Regions from separate parts of the Neobacillus sp. NRS-1170 genome, predicted to be linked through region 2. Evidence: predicted binding sites of a transcription regulator. Region 2 holds the regulator's gene; each other region holds the start of a gene.
The links. Region 2 encodes Rex, which represses fermentation and respiration genes when NADH is low (regulators of the CRP and FNR family bind a similar motif). Its sites were predicted from a motif close to TTGTGAAATATTTCACAA; they were not measured.

Region 1: ACIFOT_RS12750 (TIGR04053 family radical SAM/SPASM domain-containing protein) is a predicted target of Rex. The motif match lies at 1,288-1,305, and genes of this name have one in related genera.
Region 3: qoxA (cytochrome aa3 quinol oxidase subunit II) is a predicted target of Rex. The motif match lies at 2,593-2,610, and genes of this name have one in related genera.
Region 4: ACIFOT_RS02360 (NarK family nitrate/nitrite MFS transporter) is a predicted target of Rex. The motif match lies at 3,394-3,411, and genes of this name have one in related genera.

What each region holds. Positions count from the first base shown of each region.
Region 1 is NZ_JBITPF010000027.1:53,347-58,147, reverse strand. It holds gene ACIFOT_RS12760 (Cof-type HAD-IIB family hydrolase) at 1-670, opposite strand, end outside; gene ACIFOT_RS12755 (metal-sulfur cluster assembly factor) at 904-1,212, shown strand; gene ACIFOT_RS12750 (TIGR04053 family radical SAM/SPASM domain-containing protein) at 1,388-2,497, shown strand; gene ACIFOT_RS12745 (Crp/Fnr family transcriptional regulator) at 2,548-3,246, opposite strand; gene moaA (GTP 3',8-cyclase MoaA) at 3,533-4,549, shown strand; gene ric (iron-sulfur cluster repair di-iron protein) at 4,586-4,801, opposite strand, start outside.
Region 2 is NZ_JBITPF010000099.1:28,057-32,857, reverse strand. It holds gene ACIFOT_RS30945 (ABC-F family ATP-binding cassette domain-containing protein) at 1-908, opposite strand, end outside; gene moaC (cyclic pyranopterin monophosphate synthase MoaC) at 1,082-1,573, shown strand; gene ACIFOT_RS30935 (redox-sensing transcriptional repressor Rex) at 1,604-2,263, shown strand; gene ACIFOT_RS30930 (YhbD family protein) at 2,385-3,008, shown strand; gene ACIFOT_RS30925 (polymer-forming cytoskeletal protein) at 3,021-3,743, shown strand; gene ACIFOT_RS30920 (cytoplasmic protein) at 3,757-4,467, shown strand; gene ACIFOT_RS30915 (MDR family MFS transporter) at 4,480-4,801, shown strand, end outside.
Region 3 is NZ_JBITPF010000006.1:98,793-103,593, forward strand. It holds gene qoxB (cytochrome aa3 quinol oxidase subunit I) at 1-1,607, opposite strand, end outside; gene qoxA (cytochrome aa3 quinol oxidase subunit II) at 1,597-2,547, opposite strand; gene ACIFOT_RS01900 (iron-sulfur cluster assembly accessory protein) at 2,919-3,224, shown strand; gene ACIFOT_RS01905 (ABC transporter ATP-binding protein) at 3,465-4,801, shown strand, end outside.
Region 4 is NZ_JBITPF010000009.1:7,764-12,564, reverse strand. It holds gene fdhF (formate dehydrogenase subunit alpha) at 1-929, shown strand, start outside; gene ACIFOT_RS02365 (LysM peptidoglycan-binding domain-containing protein) at 1,127-1,951, shown strand; gene ACIFOT_RS02360 (NarK family nitrate/nitrite MFS transporter) at 2,000-3,301, opposite strand; gene ACIFOT_RS02355 (nitrate/nitrite transporter) at 3,528-4,801, opposite strand, start outside.

The sequences.
Region 1 (4,801 bases), on a different contig from region 2:
GGTCATTATCTTCATCCCCAAAAGCAATAATTCGTTCTGAAGGGATACCAAAGTAATCGGCAGCCTTTTTCAATCCAACAGCTTTACTTAAACCTACCTTAATGATTTCTATTACATGCCATGGTGCTGCCCAACTCCGATGATCAACAACTTCAGCATGAACTGCTGATAAATGGTCACGTATCGTTTTTAATTGATCTTCTTCAGTATGAATCAGCAAACTAGTAGGAGAATCCTGTAAAAAGTTTGCTAAATCTCCTGTTGTGATTTTTGGATTTCCAAAGTTAAAAATATCGATAAGCTTTTCATCATGGTAATGGAAGTAAACATCATCCATTACTTCAGCGATTATATTATGAAAATGAAAGCTTCTGCAGGCTTCAACAATTTCCTTAGCCACTTTGACATCCAACGGTTCATGGAAAAAGCCCCATTTTGGATTTCGCGGATGATGCATAAATGCACCATTAAAATTTACAATCGGAGTGTCTAACTCGAGCTCCTGATAATACATTTCACTGGAACGATACGGTCTGCCTGTAGCGATCATCACAATATGACCATTTGCTCTAGCTTTTTTTAGGGTTTCCTTTGTTTTTTCAGAAATTGTTTTATCATCCTTTAATAATGTCCCATCCAAATCTAATGCGATTAAATGTTTTTCTGCCATATGGACTCCTTTTATTTAGGAAATATATTATTTACATGATACACTACGGCTATGGAAATTTTTATTTCTATAGTTTCTATGTTAACAATTTTATATGTAAAGTGTAAAAAAATTCACATTAAAAGGATTAAAAAAAGCTTATACTTTCTAAGAGAAATGAAAAGCAAAGGTAATGTGGTTTAAAATTAGCTTTTGTTATAATAAAAACAAAAATAAATAGGAGTGAGGAAAAAATGAATGAAGATTTAAAAGAAAATATAATGGGTGCTTTAGAATTAGTTATAGACCCTGAGTTAGGTGTAGATATTGTTAATTTAGGATTAGTTTATAATACTGAAATGGATGAAGAAGGGAATTTAACTGTTACAATGACTCTTACGACTATGGGCTGCCCGCTTGCGGGCACCATTGTTGACCAAGTGAAACGAGCATTAGCGGATATCCCTGAAATTAAAGATGTTGACGTAAATATTGTCTGGAATCCACCATGGAACAAAGAGATGATGTCACGTTATGCAAAAATTGCGCTTGGAATTAGATAAGTTACCTTAAAAAACAGCAGAGATTTCTGCTGTTTTTTTTGTACTTTCACAAAACAGACATATAAAATGGCCAGGTTGTGAGATAGTTCACTTTTTTACCCTATAAACACCTTTATAATACAAAGTAATAAAGGCTATTTGATTTTGAATTAGCTGTTATTAGGAGGCGTTTCATATGGCTTTTAGCCGAGATTTTAATAAAGACCCTTTTATTGTTATTTGGGAGCTTACACGTGCTTGTCAATTAAAATGCCTGCATTGCCGTGCAGAAGCACAATACAGACGTGACCCGCGTGAATTATCGTTCGAAGAAGGCAAAAACCTTATTGATCAAATATATGAAATGAATAATCCAATGCTTGTATTTACAGGCGGGGACCCTTTGATGCGGGAAGATGTCTTTGATATTGCTAAATATGCTGTAGAAAAAGGAGTTCGTGTTTCGATGACTCCAAGTGCTACACCGAATGTGACAAAAGAAGCAATTGAAAAGGCAAAAGAAGTTGGTCTATCGCGCTGGGCCTTCAGTATTGATGGACCGACTGCTGAAGTCCATGACCATTTTCGCGGCACTGCGGGGTCGTTTGATTTAACAATGGAAAGAATTAAATACTTACACGAGCTTGAAATCCCGATTCAGATTAATACGGTAATTTCTAGGTACAATATTAACTACCTTGATGATATGGCCAAAATGGTAGAAGATTTAGGCTGCGTATTGTGGAGTGTCTTTTTCCTAGTTCCGACGGGAAGAGGACAGGAATCCGATATGATTTCTCCTGTAGAACATGAAAAAGTATTTAGATGGCTCTATGAACTAAGCAAACGAGTTACTTTTGATATTAAAACCACTGCTGCACAGCATTACCGCCGCGTTGTTATTCAGCAAAAAATGCGTGACGCAAAGGAACAGACTACTGAAATCAATTATTTAAGTGCTTTAACAGAACAGGGATTAACAGGTTCGATTGATGGGCTCGGCCGAGCTCCAAAAGGAGTAAATGACGGTAACGGTTTTGTGTTCATTTCCCATATTGGAGATGTATATCCTAGTGGTCTCCTTCCGGTAAAAGCAGGAAATGTTCGCGAGCAGCCATTAGCGGAAATTTACCGAGAATCACCTATTTTCAAATCTTTAAGAAATCCCGATGAATTTAAGGGGAAATGTGGAGTCTGCGAATTTCGGCATGTTTGCGGTGGCTCAAGGTCAAGAGCCTATGCTATGACGGGCGATTACCTTGAAAGTGAACCATTCTGTGTTTACATTCCAAAAGCATTACGGTAAAAACAGGCGCACTAAAGTCCAATAAAAAAGGATGGGAAAAATCTCCCATCCTACTCAATATTGCAATAAACAGTTGAACAATTTTCGCAGCCAATTTCATCCTTTAAATATTGTAAATCTAAGATTGTTATTTTTCCTTTTTTTACAGAGATGATATTTTCTTTCTTTAATTCACTAAGAATTCGGTTTGTGCTTTCACGGGAAGTGCCGCAGAAATTAGCAAGTTCTTGATTGGTTAATGGCAAGTCAATTAAAATTTCATTGCCTTTTTCAACTCCATAGCTATTTGTCATTCGAATTAAGGTTGAAAAAAGTGCTCCGCGTTTTCCATTAAGGACGAGGTCGCGAAATTTTGTCTGTGTTTTTCGAAAATGATCACTCATCCATTTCATAAATTCATAGGCGAGCTTACTGTTTAGGAAAATTTCACTTTCGATTACATCTTTTTTAATTGCGACAATTTCGCCTTCTTCAAGAACCTTGGCACTCAATAAATACTTTGGACTATCGGTAAAAAGAGTCAATTCACCACAAATATCATTTTCTCCACAAATTCTTAAGGAAAGCTCACGCCCGTCAGAAGTTATTTTACTGATTTGAATCTTGCCGGAAACAATCACATAAAGTTCTTCCGCTATCATACCCTCCTGAAATATATAACTATCCCGTTCACTCTTGAATCTCCGTTCGCCAAATTTAAGTAATTCCTTTATTTCAATAGAATGTGTTGGTTTCATTTGTGCTAACATAGGATATCACCTTTTATCATATTTTTAGTATAAATGTCAATTTTGGATTCGTTAGTAACATTTTATCTCAAGTTCAGTCAATAAAATGGAGTAAACAATGACAATATAGTGAAAACTTATACGAAATTTTTTACATATACAATTATTTCAACCATGTTTAACATCTGTTAAGATTAAAATAATATTAAAATGTATATTAATAGTGAATAAAGTAACAGTCATTTAAGTAAAACACTGATACACTTATGATAATTCTTGCTTTTTTTAAATAATGGAGTTGATACAAATGGAAAAAACCATTATTAAAGATAAATTGAATCGACCACTACGAGACCTACGTATCTCTGTGATTGACCGCTGTAATTTTCGCTGCCAATACTGTATGCCTGCTGATCAGTTCGGGCCGGATTTTGAATTTCTTCCTAGGTCAGCCTTATTGACTTATGAAGAAATTGAACGTCTAGGAAAAATATTTGTTAATTTAGGTGTCGAAAAAATCCGTTTAACTGGCGGAGAGCCGCTGCTTCGCAAGGATTTACCGATACTTGTAAAAAAGCTTTCTGCTATTGAAGGTTTAAGTGACATCGGCTTAACAACAAATGGAGTCCTGCTGCCAAAATTGGCAGGAGAGTTAAAATCAGCCGGTCTTAAACGAGTAAATGTAAGCCTTGATACTTTAAATGATGAATTGTTCGGACAAATCAATGGACGCGGGGTAGGCACTGGACCAGTTTTAGAGGGGATTGAAGCAGCAAAACAAGCCGGTCTTCGAGTTAAAATCAACATGGTTGTAAAAAAAGGTCTTAATGATGCAGATATTATTCCAATGGCACAGTACTGTAAAAATCATGGACTGGAGCTTCGTTATATCGAGTTTATGGATGTTGGCTCAACAAACGGGTGGAAGATGGACGATGTCGTGACCAAAAAACAGATTTATCTTCTGTTGAAAGAGCATTTTGAGTTAGAGCCAGTAGACCCGGCCTATTTTGGGGAAGTGGCCAAGCTTTATCATTATAAAGACTCTGATGTGAAGGTTGGATTTATTACTTCTGTTTCAGAGTCATTCTGTTCTAGCTGTACACGTTCACGTTTATCTGCAAATGGGCAGATTTTTACTTGTTTGTTTAATGGAAATGGCCATGATATCCGGAATTTCATGAGAAATGGTGCTAGCGATGAGGAAATAGCAAAGCGGATTACAGCGATTTGGAATGGCCGTGACGATCGATATTCTGATGAAAGAACAGCAGAAACAAACAAAAGCCGTAAAAAAATTGAAATGTCTTATATCGGAGGTTAAAAAACAGCCCGCTTATGTTAAGCGGGCTGTTTTTTACTATGCAATATATCGAGGGAATAAAATGTTGTTTTCAAGATGTACATGCATGAAGGTTAGACTTTCCAGCGCTTCCAAACGAGCATATACTAAGCGGTATGTTCCACAAGCATCAAGTGGTAGAGTGAAATCAGATGTTACCGCACGGATTTGTCTTAAAATCTCTCCTGCATGATCATGTTCCTTTTCAAGTTCAGTAATTAAATTAATAGCATC
Region 2 (4,801 bases):
ACCTCCATTTTCTCAAGCTTTTTCCGCCGGCTTTGCGCCCGTTTGGTTGTTGAGGCACGGGCTAAATTGCGCTGAATAAAGTCCTGGAGGTTCGCAATTTCTTGCTGCTGCTTTTCATAAAGCTTCATGTCGCGCTCATAGTTGGCCGCTTTCTGATCTAGATATGAGCTGTAATTGCCAGTAAACCGCTGAATCTGCTTCCGGGATACCTCATACACCTGCGTGACGACTTTATCTAAAAAATAGCGGTCGTGGGAGACAATTAATATTGCACCATCATAACCCTGGAGATATTGCTCCAGCCATGAGAGAGTATCGATATCCAAGTGGTTGGTCGGCTCGTCCAAGATTAAAATGTCAGGTTTGGTTAATAGCAGTTTCCCTAAAGCAAGCCGGGTTTTTTGACCGCCGCTTAAACTGGCAATCATCGCATTAGAATCATGAAAATTTAATCCGTGGAGCACAGAGCGAATATCCGCCTCGAACTGGTAGCCGCCCTGCTCTTTAAATTTCACTTGAAGCCCGTCATATTCTTTTAAAATTCTTTCGTAGCGACTTGAGTCTTCGAAAATTGCAGAATCGGCCATTTGTTCTTCAAGCTTTCGAAGTGACTTCTCCATCTGACGAAGTTCCTCAAAAACAGTCAGCATTTCTTCCCAGATAGACAAATTGGATTCTAACCCCGTATTCTGTGCCAAATATCCGATGGTCACATCTTTTGGTTTAATAATTTCCCCGCCATCATGTGACAGATGACCGGCAATGATTTTCAGTAGCGTCGATTTCCCCGCACCATTGCGGCCAACAAGAGCAACGCGGTCTCTTGTTTGTAATTCCAGCTTTATATTCGATAAAATAAGGTCAGCACCATAATATTTTTGTAGTTGATTAACCTGCAATAAAATCATAAAATTCACCTCTATACTACTCAATATTTTACCGTATTCCCAAAGGTCCGGCAATAAAGCGGGTCAGTTTGCCTGATGAGAAAACCTCATGGACAAAAAAATGTACCGATAGTTCAAAGTTTCACAGACATAGAAAGAAAAATAGTGTATGATTTAATCGGAGGATTGTTTATATGGCAGAATTCACTCATTTTAATGAAGAAGGCAGAGCAAAGATGGTTGACGTCAGTGATAAACCAGAAACGGCGCGCACAGCTCTGGCTCATTCAAGCATAACAGTCAGCAGAGAAATTTTTGAAAAAATAACGAATCATGAAATGAAAAAAGGCGATGTCTTAGCTGTTGCGCAGGTTGCCGCCGTGATGGCCGCGAAAAAGACATGGGATCTTATTCCAATGTGCCATCCTATTCCATTAACGGGAGTGAATATCTCTTTCTCGTGGGAACAGGCCGGTGACAACTATCAATTACATATTGCAGCTTCTGTTAAAACAAAAGGTAATACAGGTGTTGAAATGGAAGCGTTAACAGCAGCGTCTGCCTGTGCATTAACTGTCTATGATATGTGTAAAGCCGTTGATAAAGGCATGGTCATCGGACCGACCTATTTAGTAGAGAAAACGGGCGGTAAAAATGGAGATTTTAAGAGAACAGAACTAGTTTAACAAAACTATTTATATGGGGTGTGGGAGATTATGAGTAATGAAACGATGAAAATACCACAGGCGACAGCCAAACGGCTGCCCCTTTATTATCGATTTTTAAAAAACTTGCATTCTTCCGGCAAGCAAAGAGTTTCATCAGCAGAATTAAGTGAAGCGGTTAAGGTTGATTCGGCGACAATCCGAAGGGATTTTTCCTATTTTGGAGCCTTAGGGAAAAAGGGCTATGGATATAATGTGAATTACTTATTAACCTTCTTCCGGAAAACATTGGACCAGGATGAACTGACAAAGGTTGCCTTAATTGGGGTGGGGAATCTTGGTACAGCCTTTTTAAACTATAACTTTTTGAAAAATAATAATACGAAAATTGAATGCGCTTTTGATGTCGATCCTGGAAAAATGGGAACGACGATTCGTGAGGTACCGGTTTATCATTTGGATGAGCTGGAGAGGGTAATCACCGAACATCAAATATCAGTCGCGATTTTAACCGTTCCGGCACAGGTCGCCCAAATGATTACAGACCGGCTTGTAAAGGCAAATGTGAAAGGAATCTTAAATTTCACACCGGCAAGATTAAATGTTCCGTCCTCGCTTCGTGTTCATCACATTGATTTAGCTGTCGAGCTGCAATCACTGATTTACTTTTTAAAGCATTATCCAAATCCAACAGATGAAATCGAAGAATAAAATGTTTAAGGGCTTTTCGCAAAATTTTGCGGAAGGCCCTTTTATTATTAGGACAAGTTTTTCGAATCTTTACAACGTAACAGTGTTATGTTACATTAATACACAGAAAGGGGTTTTAATCATGAGCGAGGAGTTAATTTCGAAAAAGGAATTATTAGAGCTGGCGGGAATATCCTATGGACAGCTGTATAGATGGAAGCGTAAAGACCTCATTCCGGAGGAATGGTTTGTAAGGAAATCCACGTTTACCGGCCAGGAAACCTTCTTTCCAAAGGAAAAAATCTTAGAAAGAATCAATAAAATTCAAACGATGAAGGAAAATTTATCGTTAGATGAACTAGCAGACATGTTTTCTCCTAGTCTAAGCGATTTGCAGTTAGATAAGGATGAATTAATAAAACGTAACATTGTTTCAAATGCAGTGATGAATTTTTACCTGGAAAATGACCAAGGCAGCCCAAATTTTAATTTTTCCAGAATGCTTGAAGTTTATGTTTTAGAGAAGCTGTTGCAGTCAGGGGAGATCAATTTGGATGAAGGGAAAATGCTGCTGCAGGTGCTAAAGGACAATGCCGCGCTGATTAAGCAAAAAAGCTGTGAACTCCTGATTACCCGCAAACTTGGTGTATCATCGTGTTTCTTACTGATTAATGCGGAAGAGATCCATTTTGAGAGGGGAACGAAGATTGTCGTGCAGGTTTCCTTAATGACCTGTATGGAAGAAATTAAGTCGAAATTATTATAAAGGAGAATCCTTATGGAATTGAAAAATAGAGGAGATTTGGCCATTAATGGCTTAGGTTCTTCAAACGGCGGACAATTTAACCTAGTTACATTGAATGGCAGAGGGACGATCAACAATGATGTGGAATGTCATGAATTTGAATGCAATGGATTAGGGACGGTCAATGGGAATGTGACAGCAGATATGGCCAGAGTAAACGGGAATGCCAAGTTTAAAGGAACATTCGAGAGCCAAAAGTTGACCGTTGAAGGGACCGCGAAATTTGAGAAGAACATAAATGTCAAAAATTTAAGGATCTCTGGGAAAGCTTCAGTGGGCGGGAGCGTAAAATGTGAGGAGATTAAACTTCGGGGTATGCTTTCAGTTGGGGAAGACTGCGAAGCTGAGTATTTTAAAGGAGAATACTGCTTCACGATCGGCGGGCTCCTAAACGCAGATCAAGTTGATATAAAGATTTATGGGGAGTGCAAAGCAAAAGAGATTGGCGGGCAAACAATAACAGTAAGGCAGCATAAAGGGTCGTTCATTGGAGCTTTATTCAAGCCAATTTTCAAAGCGCAATTAGAAACGGAGTTAATTGAAGGGGACAAAATTGACCTGGAAAATACGATTGCGAAAGTGGTGCGGGGCAATCAGGTCAGAATTGGACCGAACTGTCAGATTGATGTGGTTGAGTACACAGACGAATTTTCACAGGATAAAAATGCAGTTGTGAATGATATCAGAAAGGCATAAGGGGGGAAGGGAAATGAAAAAAGACGCAAACTTGATTATCAATGGTTCAGGAAGTTACCCTGGCGGCCGTTACGATAAAATCAGCATCAGAGGCGAAGGGACGATTGTAAATAATGTGGATTGCTCCTCTTTTCATGTATATGGAACGAGTGAAGCGGTCGAAAATGTTAAAACAGGTTCAGTAAAGATTTTGGGGGAGGCTGAGATTAAAGGGAATATCGAGGCTGAGGAAACGCTGATCATGGGGACGCTCTCAGTCGGAAGCCGGGCGCAATTGAAAAAAATAAAGATCCTTGGGCTGCTCGAAGTGGGAGAGAGACTCTTCGGCGATCAAGCATCGATTAAGGGAAGCATCGTAGTAAATGGCGATGTGGAATATGAAACCTTCGATTCGAGCGGCGGTTTTGAAATTAAGGGATTATTAACCGCGGATACGATTAAGGTGGGGCTGCGCTACGGCCAAAGCACTGCGGAGGAGATTGGCGGGGGAAAAATAACCGTCAAAAAGAAAAAGAACTCTCTTCTTCCCTTCGGAAAAGAGGTTGGGACTCTTAAAGTGAAAGTTATCGAAGGGGATGAAATTTTTCTCGAAAATACAACGGCAGATATTGTTAGGGGCAATCAGGTGAAGATTGGCCAGGGCTGTCAAATAGGCTTAGTGGAGTATCGGGAGCATCTAAGCCAGGATTCACAAGCAACGATAAAAACAAAGACAAAGATATAAAGGAGAAATCGGATGGTAGCAAAAGAGAGTAAATTAGGTTTGGTTGTCGCGGGGCTATTACTGGGGATATTGATGGCCTCGATGGATAACACGATTGTCGTCACGGCGATGGGAACGATTGTCGGTGATCTTGGCGGGCTGGAAAGCTTCGTCTGGGTGGTTTCCGCCTATATGGTCGCGGAAATGGCCGGGATGCCGATTTTTGGTAAATTATCGGATATGTATGGCCGAAAAAGGTTCTTTATTTTTGGATTGATATTGTTTATGGCCGGCTCGGCCCTTTGCGGAACAGCCGAAACGATCACGCAATTAAGTATTTACCGCGCGATTCAAG
Region 3 (4,801 bases), on a different contig from region 2:
CACTCAAGTGTACGTGCATCCCATGGATCGTTTGAGATATTACGGTCTGCATATCTTGCGCTCCAGTAAATGTTATAGCAAAGGGCACCAAAGCCAATCGCTAGAATAACGGCACCAATCGTTGATAATAGGAATAACGGAGCATAACCAGATTCAGCAGAATAGGTGTAAGAACGTCTAACAGCCCCATCTAATCCTAGGAAGAACATTGGCATAAACGTTAAGTTAAATCCAATTGTAAAGAACCAGAAATGAATTTTACCAATTTTTTCATTTAACATGTGTCCAAACATCTTAGGCCACCAGTAATAAAGACCGGCAAATACGGCAAATACTACACCCGGTATTAATACATAGTGGAAATGGGCCACAAGGAAAAGGGTATTATGGTACTGATAATCGGCTGCACCCATTGCCAGCATAACCCCGGTAACACCACCGATGACAAAGCATGGGATGAATGCAAGTGCCCAAAGCATCGCAGTTGTTAATTCAATTCGGCCTTTCCGCATCGTAAACAGCCAGTTAAACATTTTAACACCAGTTGGAATGGCAATCATCATCGTCGTAATGGAGAAGACTGAGTTTACTGCAGGTCCGGCACCCATCGTAAAGAAATGGTGAACCCAAACTAGCATACTTAAAAATGCAATACCGACGATTGAAAATACCATTGAATTATATCCAAACAACCTTTTACGTGAGAAGGTTGAGATAACTTCTGAGAACATCCCGAAAGCAGGGAGTACAACGATATATACTTCTGGGTGACCCCATAGCCAGAACAGGTTCGCCCACATCATATCCATTCCCCCGCCTGAGATCGTAAAGAAATGGGTACCGAAAATACGGTCAAAGGTCATCAACGCAAGAGCAACGGTAAAGATAGGGAATGATGCGACAATAATGACCGAAGCAATAAATGATGTCCAAGTGAACATTGGCATTCTCATTAATGTCATGCCTTTAGTTCTCATCTTTAAAATGGTAACAATAAAGTTAATACCTGTCATCAATGTCCCGATCCCAGCAATCTGCAGGGCAACCGCATAATAGTTATTACCAATCCCAGGCGTAAACTCTTTACCGGCAAGAGGGAAGTATGCCGTCCAGCCAGCATCTGGAGATCCGCCGACAACGAACGAAATATTAAATAGCATCGCACCGCTGAAGAACAGCCAAAAACTTAAGGCATTCAATTGCGGGAAGGCAACGTCACGAGCCCCAATTTGCAGCGGAACGACCACGTTCATTAAACCAATTAACAATGGCATTGCTGCGAACAAAATCATGATAACGCCATGAGTCGTAAAGATTTCATTATAATGTTGTGCATCTAAAAATTTCATTTCAGGGCGGGAGGTTTGTGCCTTCATTAACAGACCATCAACACCACCGCGGAAGAACATCAATACACCTGAAAGGATGTACATGATCCCAATTCGCTTATGGTCAACAGTTGTCAGCCATTCGCGCCACAGCCATTTCCATTTTTTTAAATAGGTTATACCAGCAACTATACCAACCATAGTTAAAACTATAGCAATCTGTGAACCTAGGATTAATGGGTTTCCTACAATGAAAAAGTCATGCCAATTAATTCCCATTGTGTTCACCTCCGTTAGAGTCATTCATTTCCGTGTTGTTTTCTTCATCTTTAAAAATCTTACCTTGAACTCCGTGAACCTTGTATAACTCAGGATTTGTATAAGTTTTCGAATTCATTTTCCCATGGTCGACCCATGCTAAGTGGGTGCCAGTAAATGTTTCACGTCCTAAGTGAGTTGGTTTTAAAAGCTCATTGTATTTTTTCTCTGTAAGCTTAGGAGCGTTTGTTTTTACTTCTTTAACCCATTTTTCAAAGTCTTTAGAGGATTTTGCTTCAACAGTAAATTCCATATCGGCATATCCCTTCCCGTTAAAGTTCGTATTTCTTCCTAAAAATTCACCAGGATTATCAGCAGTCAAATAAAGCTCTGTTTCCATTTTGTTCATCGTATATTTTTGACCGCCAAGTGCAGGAACCCAAAAGGATTGCATAGTTCCAGCAGAGGTTAATTTAAACTTAACCGGTGTCCCAGCGGGAATGTTAACATAGTTCACAGTTTCAATGCCTTGCTCAGGATAGCTGAAGATCCATTTCCAATCAGCTGAAGTGACATTGATGGTAATTGGCTTTTTATCTTCATAGCCTGCAGGCACTTTTTCTAGTTTATAAATGGTATTTACAGTAGGGATTGTTAAAGCAATAACAATCAAAATCGGGATGGCAGTCCAAATGATCTCTAATTTTGTACTGCCGTGCTCTTCAGGTGGCACGTAGTCTTTATTCTTTGGTGTAGCACGGTACTTCCAAACAATGTACCCGAATAATCCGAAAACAACGACAACCACAATCAGCATTAAAACGAGTGACCAGTTTATCAAACCAAGAATGTCTCTGGCAGCAGGACCTTTTGGGTCGAATACCACCATTTTGTTGCAGCCACTTAATAATAAGACAGGCAGGAAAGCCAACAGGGGGATTAAATAGCCCTTTTTAAACATTGTAAAGCTCCTCTCAGGCAAATTGTTCATTTTTTCACAATCCTTACGTGAATTCATTCACAAACTTCAATAGGATAACTCCGTTTTTAAAAAAATTCAAGCAAAAAATCCAATTAAACTAATTATTATTTTAGATTAATTTTCGGATTAAGTTTCCTCTTTCACAATATTACCAAGATGTCTATGATGATAATATAGGTTTTTAAAAAAAGTTGTGACAAATTTGTTAAGGATTTAAAATGCTAATCATGGAATAGTTTGGAAATATAATTCCACAGCTTTAATCATTGTTGAAAAATGGCTTAAAATTGTCTATTTTAGAATAATAATGAGATAATGTTAATACTACATAGAAAGAGGAGACAGGTACGATGAAAGTCAAAATTAATCGAATTGCAGCCAAAGCATTGAAAAAAATGATGGATGTGGAAGAAGCAGAAGGAAAAATGTTCCGCGTATACGTCACCAGTATTCATGGAGATCATGCGCACTATGATTTAATGCTTGATACGCCAACTGAAAAGGATGAAGTTGTTAGAACCGATAAGGATATTGATTTTATACTCGATAAAAACGATGAGTACTTGGATGGCGTATGGATTCAATACTTCCAAGTGCCAAAAGAGGAATGGGTCATTACCAATCCATCAAAAGGCAGCCATCACCATCATCATTAAAAAAATTGCTTGGTGCTAAACCGATTTTTGCCATTAATGAGGTCTTAATTAAGGACATTTTGGATGAAAACAAGACCAATTTTGTCCTTAAGAGGCCTTAAATTCAGCCCGCCTAAAAAAATGCTCACCTAAAAAAATTCCCCCAAAAAACGCTTTAGTCTTATTTTCAAAAATATTGAAATTGTTCATAATTTTTACATATAATCCTATTATTGCTACTTTTGAACAAAGGAGAATGGTATGATTCGGCGCTTCTTTTCTTATTATTTACCCCACAAAAGGCTATTTATTTTAGATTTTAGCAGTGCAGTGGTGGTTGCAGTATTAGAATTAGCATTTCCGCTCGCAGTCAAGTGGTTTATTGACGTACTGCTGCCTGGAGGAGATTGGCCGTCCATTGTTTCGGTTAGTATTGGATTATTCCTGCTTTACTTATTAAGTACATTTCTGCAATTTGTCGTCAATTATTGGGGGCATAAGCTTGGGATTAATATTGAAACGGATATGAGGCAAGAACTGTTTGAGCATGTACAGAAGCAGTCGTTTCGCTTTTTTGACAATACCAAAACCGGGCATTTAATGAGCCGGATAACAAATGACTTATTTGATCTCGGAGAACTTGCCCATCACGGGCCTGAAGATGTCTTTATTGCGGTTATGACGTTCATCGGGGCATTCTGGATTATGCTTACCATAAACGTTAAGCTGGCCCTCGTTTCTATTTTAGTTCTTCCATTATTAATCTTACTTGTGATTGTTTGTAATTTGAAAATGAACAAGGCGTGGGGGCAAATGTATTCAAGCATCGCTGATGTTAATGCCCGCGTCGAGGATAGTGTTTCTGGAAGCCGTGTCGTTCAATCGTTTACAAATGAAGAATTTGAGATTGCTAGATTTAGAAAAAATAATCAACGATACCGCGCTGCTAAGCTTGGGGGATACCGAGTTATGTCCTTCAGTTTATCAGGCATTTACATGATGACAAGACTAATTACGATTATCGTTTTAGTTTACGGTGCGTGGTTAAGCTTTTCAGGACAGCTTTCCTACGGGGAACTGGTAGGATTTGTACTCTATGTTAATGTCCTTTTTAATCCAATTGATAAAATTAGCGCAATAATGGAACTGTACCCAAAAGGAATGGCTGGATTTAAACGGTTTATCGAGTTAATCGATGATGAGCCGGATGTAAAAGATACAGAAGGCGCCGTTAGAGTTTCTGCACTTAATGGCAAAATTACCTTTAATGAGGTTTCATTTCGCTATGACATGCAAAAACCCGTGCTAGAAAAAATAAATCTAAATATATTTGCTGGCGAGACTGTTGCCTTTGTCGGTCCATCTGGCGCAGGGAAAACAACAATTTGCTCGCTGATTCCCAGATTTTATGATGTTAACAGCGGCGCTATTTTCATCGATGGACTTGATATTCGGAATATGACAAAAAAATCATTGCGGTCACAAATTGGCATTGTTCAACAAGATGTATTTCTTTTTACAGGAACACTCAGGGAAAATATTGCGTATGGAAAACATGAGGCAACCGATAAGGAAATCGTAGAAGCGGCCCGCCGCGC
Region 4 (4,801 bases), on a different contig from region 2:
CACAAACACGTACTTTTGATCGCTTAGAAATGGGGGAGTTAAAAGCATTATATATTATTGGAGAAAATCCCCTTCTTGCCGATGTTCATATAAATCATACAAAAACATTATTTGAAAAGCTTGATTTATTAATTGTTCAAGACATCTTCCTAACCGAAACTGCAAAAATGGCGGATGTAGTCTTACCAGCTAAGTCGTGGGGAGAGGTAGAGGGAACATACACAAATACAGACCGCAGAATTCAAAGGGTTCGTAAAGCGGTTGAGGCTCATCCAAATACAAAGGAAGACTGGGAAATTCTTTGTGAGCTTTCTACGTTGATGGGTTATCCAATGCATTATAACAACAGTGAAGAAATTTGGGATGAAGTCAGAAGAATTGCTTGGGAGATGTACGGCGGTATATCTTATGAAAGGCTTGAGAAAGAGTACAGCATCCATTACCCATGTCCTGATGAAAAACATCCAGGTACCTTCATTATGCATGAAAGGTTCCATCGAGCTGACCCACTTGCTAAAAAATCACCATTTGTACCGGTGGATTATACGGCTCCATTGGAATTGCCAGATGAGGAGTATCCGTTTATGTTAACAACCGGCAGACGATATGAGTCCTATAATACTCATTCTCAGACTCGTCATTATGCCGCAGGTGTGAAAATTAAACAAACTGAAGAAACAGTTGATATCCATCCAGATGACGCTGTGGCTTTAGACATTACCGATGGGGAGATTGTACAGGTACGTTCGCGAAGAGGAGTACTTGAGGTTAAGTCAAAGATTACGGAACAAGTTGTCCCTGGCCTTGTGTTTATGAGCTTCCACTGGAGTGAAACCCCAACGAATGTATTAACATTAAATGAATATGACCCAATCTCTGGAACAGCCGAATATAAAGCATGCGCTGTTTCGATTGCAAAAATAAATTAGTCTGTATTAAGGAGTAGTGTGGATAAAATCTGCACTATTCTTATTTTGATTTCAGATTATTCAGTTAATCAGAAATATTATCGTAATATAATTGCCATTCTTGTCATTTAATTAACATCTCCCTGTTCTTTGTTTCAGAAAATTTCATGTTATTATGAGTACAAGTTAGCAACGAGAGAACATGGGAGGAACAAACAATGATAAGTAAATTAAAAACATTCATCGCAGTTGCTGCACTCTCAGGAACTGTAGGCGCTAATGTACATGCGGCAGAATTAACTGTAAAAAAAGGAGATACCCTTTGGGATCTGTCAAAAGTACATAATACATCTGTAGAAAACATTCAAAAATGGAATCATCTTTCTACTGACCTGATTCATCCAGGAGATGTATTAACGATTGCAACAGAAAAGCAATATACGGTAATAAAGGATGATACATTATGGGATATTGCTCAAAAATTCCAAGTATCGGTTACTCAAATAAAAGAATGGAATGAATTGAACACAGATTTAATTCATCCAGGTTTAAATCTCGTAATCTATCAAGGTTTGACCAATAAGAATATAAATAAGCCTGAGCCTGTTAAAACAGCTGCAACAGGGAGCCCAGGTGAAACTGAATCAGTTGCAGTAAGTAAACCGGTCGAAGCAAAAGCGGCTCCAGCTCCTGCTCCATCTGCACCTGCACCTGCTCCTAAGCCTGAGGCTAAGGTAAGTGAACCTGAGAAGACAAAGGAAATTACTGTTAAGGCTACAGCCTATACGGCCTCCTGTGAAGGATGTTCCGGCACAACAGCTACAGGTGTTGATTTAAACGCCAACCCTAATGCAAAGGTAATTGCAGTGGACCCAAAAGTCATTCCATTAGGAAGTAAAGTATATGTTGAAGGATATGGAGTCGCTACAGCTGCTGATACAGGAGGAGCAATTAAAGGAAATCGTATAGATGTGTTTATTCCTTCTGAACAAAAAGCGATTCAATGGGGCAAAAAGCAAATTACAATAAAAATATTAGATTAATAAAAAAAGAGTGTCAGCTACCGTCGCGGTGCCTGACACTCTTTTTTATTATCCAACTTGCTTAGCAATCGTTTTGGCCACAGTTGCTTTTCTCTGATAGAAGAACCAGTTAAGACCAAAGGCGACAACATAAAAACCGATGAAGAAATAAAAAGCTGTTACTGGAGTACCAGTTGCATTTACAGACCATCCAAAAAGTTTAGGAATAAAGAATGATCCATAGGCAGCGAAGGCCGCTGAAAAGCCAATTACCGGTGCTGCTTCTTTAGGAATGAAAATGCTAGGAATCATTTGGAATGTTGAGCCAGAACCAATACCAGATGCAAGGAACAATACCAAGAAAGCCATTAAGAAACCTGCAAATTGTTTGCCATTTAAGAAATAAATAACTCCTGCTGCACCAATCCCCATGATAACTAATACATAGGCAGTGACTTTTGCGCCGCCAAGTTTGTCAGCAAGCCAGCCGCCAACAGGTCTTGCAGCAGCGGCTACAAGCGCACCAAGGAAGGCAAGTGAGATATGTTCAGGAAATTGAGATTTTAGTAAAAGCGGAAATGCCGCAGAATACCCAATGAATGAACCAAATGTTGCAACATAAAGAGCGGTCATAATCCATGTGTGCTTACGTTTTACGATGACAAATTGATCTGCAACAGATTGTTTAGCGCCTGGGACATTATCCATTTTAAATAAAGCAAGGAGTGTCATTATTACGATTGGGATTACCCAAATAAATGCTGCATTTTGTAACCATACTTCCTGGCCGTTTGCTAATACTTGTTTGTCACCGACCAATGCGAAAGTTCCTGAAGTAATAATTAAAGGTGTTACGAATTGAACGACTGATACACCCATATTACCTAAACCGCCGTTAATACCAAGGGCTGTTCCTTTTTCCTTCTTAGGAAAGAAAAAGCTGATATTAGCAGAAGAAGAAGAGAAGTTACCACCGCCAAGTCCGCAAAGAGCTGCAAGCAAAAGCATGACAGAAAACGGAGTATCTGGATTCTGGACAGCAAAACCAATTCCAATTGCCGGTATTGCTAAAATGGCGGTAGATATTACAGTCCAGTTTTTTCCTCCTATTGAACCAACTGCGAATGTATAGACAAAACGAAGGGTTGCACCGACTAGTCCCGGAATTGCAGCGAGTGTAAATAATTGTTCCTCCGTAAATTGGAAACCGATATCGTTAAGACGTACTGCAACAACTGACCAAATCTGCCAAACGATGAATGCAAGCATCAATGAAGGAACAGAGATCCATAGGTTTCGCCTGGCATGTTTTTTTCCTTCTGTGTTCCAGAACTTTTCATCTTCTGGATTCCAATAATTAATTCGAGCCATTTTTTATTCCCCCTAAAATTCTTTTAAAAATTATCTTTGAAAGAGTAAATGTTGTTTATGTTGTTACTATAAATCAGATGGTAACATGAATTTTGTGACGTACGTCACAAAAATGGTGAAGGAATTGTGAACTGTGGTGCAATGACAAAAAGTTGTAATATTTATCACATTTTTAACTAAAAACAAATGAAAAAGAGACCCTCAATAGAGGATCCCTTCGCATGATTTATTTTTTTGCGGGCTTAACCATATCTTCGTAAAACATGCCAACGTAATTTTTAATTTCCCCTATGTCGTCTTTGATAGCGGTTATGGTTAACCATTCCCGGTATATCTCATTGTTTTTCCGTTTGTTCCAAATGAAACCTTCCCAAACTCCATTTGTTTTTAATTCAGACCACATACTTTTATAAAATTCATTGTCATGTTCACCAGATTGAAGAACGCTAGGTGTTTTCCCGATTACATCTTTTTGTGTATAACCAGTTATTTTTGTAAAGGCCGGATTGACCTTTTGAATGATCCCGTTATTATCGGTTACACAGATTCCATCAACGGCATGGTTAACAATTTTTGAGGATATATCCAGTTTTTCCTGATAAAAAAGCCAAACAACAATGACTAAGCTTGCTAATGAAAATTCTGATAGAGACATAAATCCAATTGCATAATGACCTGTAAAATTAAAGAGAATGGTTAGTATAATCGGCGGAAAGTAACCTCCTAAGCCGCCCATTGCAGCAACAATCCCATTGACAATACCTGCCTGTTTTGAAAAATATAACGGGACAAGCTTAAAGATGGCCCCGTTACCGATGCCGGCAAAGAAGGCAACTAGCAAACAGCCAAAGGAATATATAGGTAAAGATGGGGTAAATGATAATAGAAATCCAGCAAATGTCAGGCTGAAAAATACTGCCATAAGGATAAGAAATGGATTGATTTTATCCCCGAGCCAGCCGCCGATAGGTCTGAATAATGTTGCTAAAGCAATAAAGCCTGCCGTCCGCAGGCCGGCATCTACCTTATTCAATTCAAAATGATTGACTAAGAATGAAGGCAGATAAATGGTGAAGGCCACAAATGAACCAAATGTAATAAAATAAAACAAGCTTAAGAACCAAAGTTTTGGGTTTTTATATACTTCCTTGACTTGCTCGGATAATGGATGAATAACTTTCTTTTCTTCACGATCCCCTAGGAGAAAATTAATTAAGGCAAAAACCAAAATGACAATGAGGTATATCTTTATAGTCATTCTCCAGCCAAATTGATTGGCTAAAACAGGAGCTAAAAAGGATGTAACCGCTGTTCCAATATTCCCTGCCCCATAAATCCCATTTATAAAGCCATGTTTAGCTTTTTCAAAATACTTAGGTAAAGAAGTGACACCGATTGAAAATATTGCTCCGCCAACTCCAAGCATAAAACCGCCTATTATTAACATTAGTAACGAATTCGCATAACTAATTACAGCAATAGGTATAAGGAGAATGATAA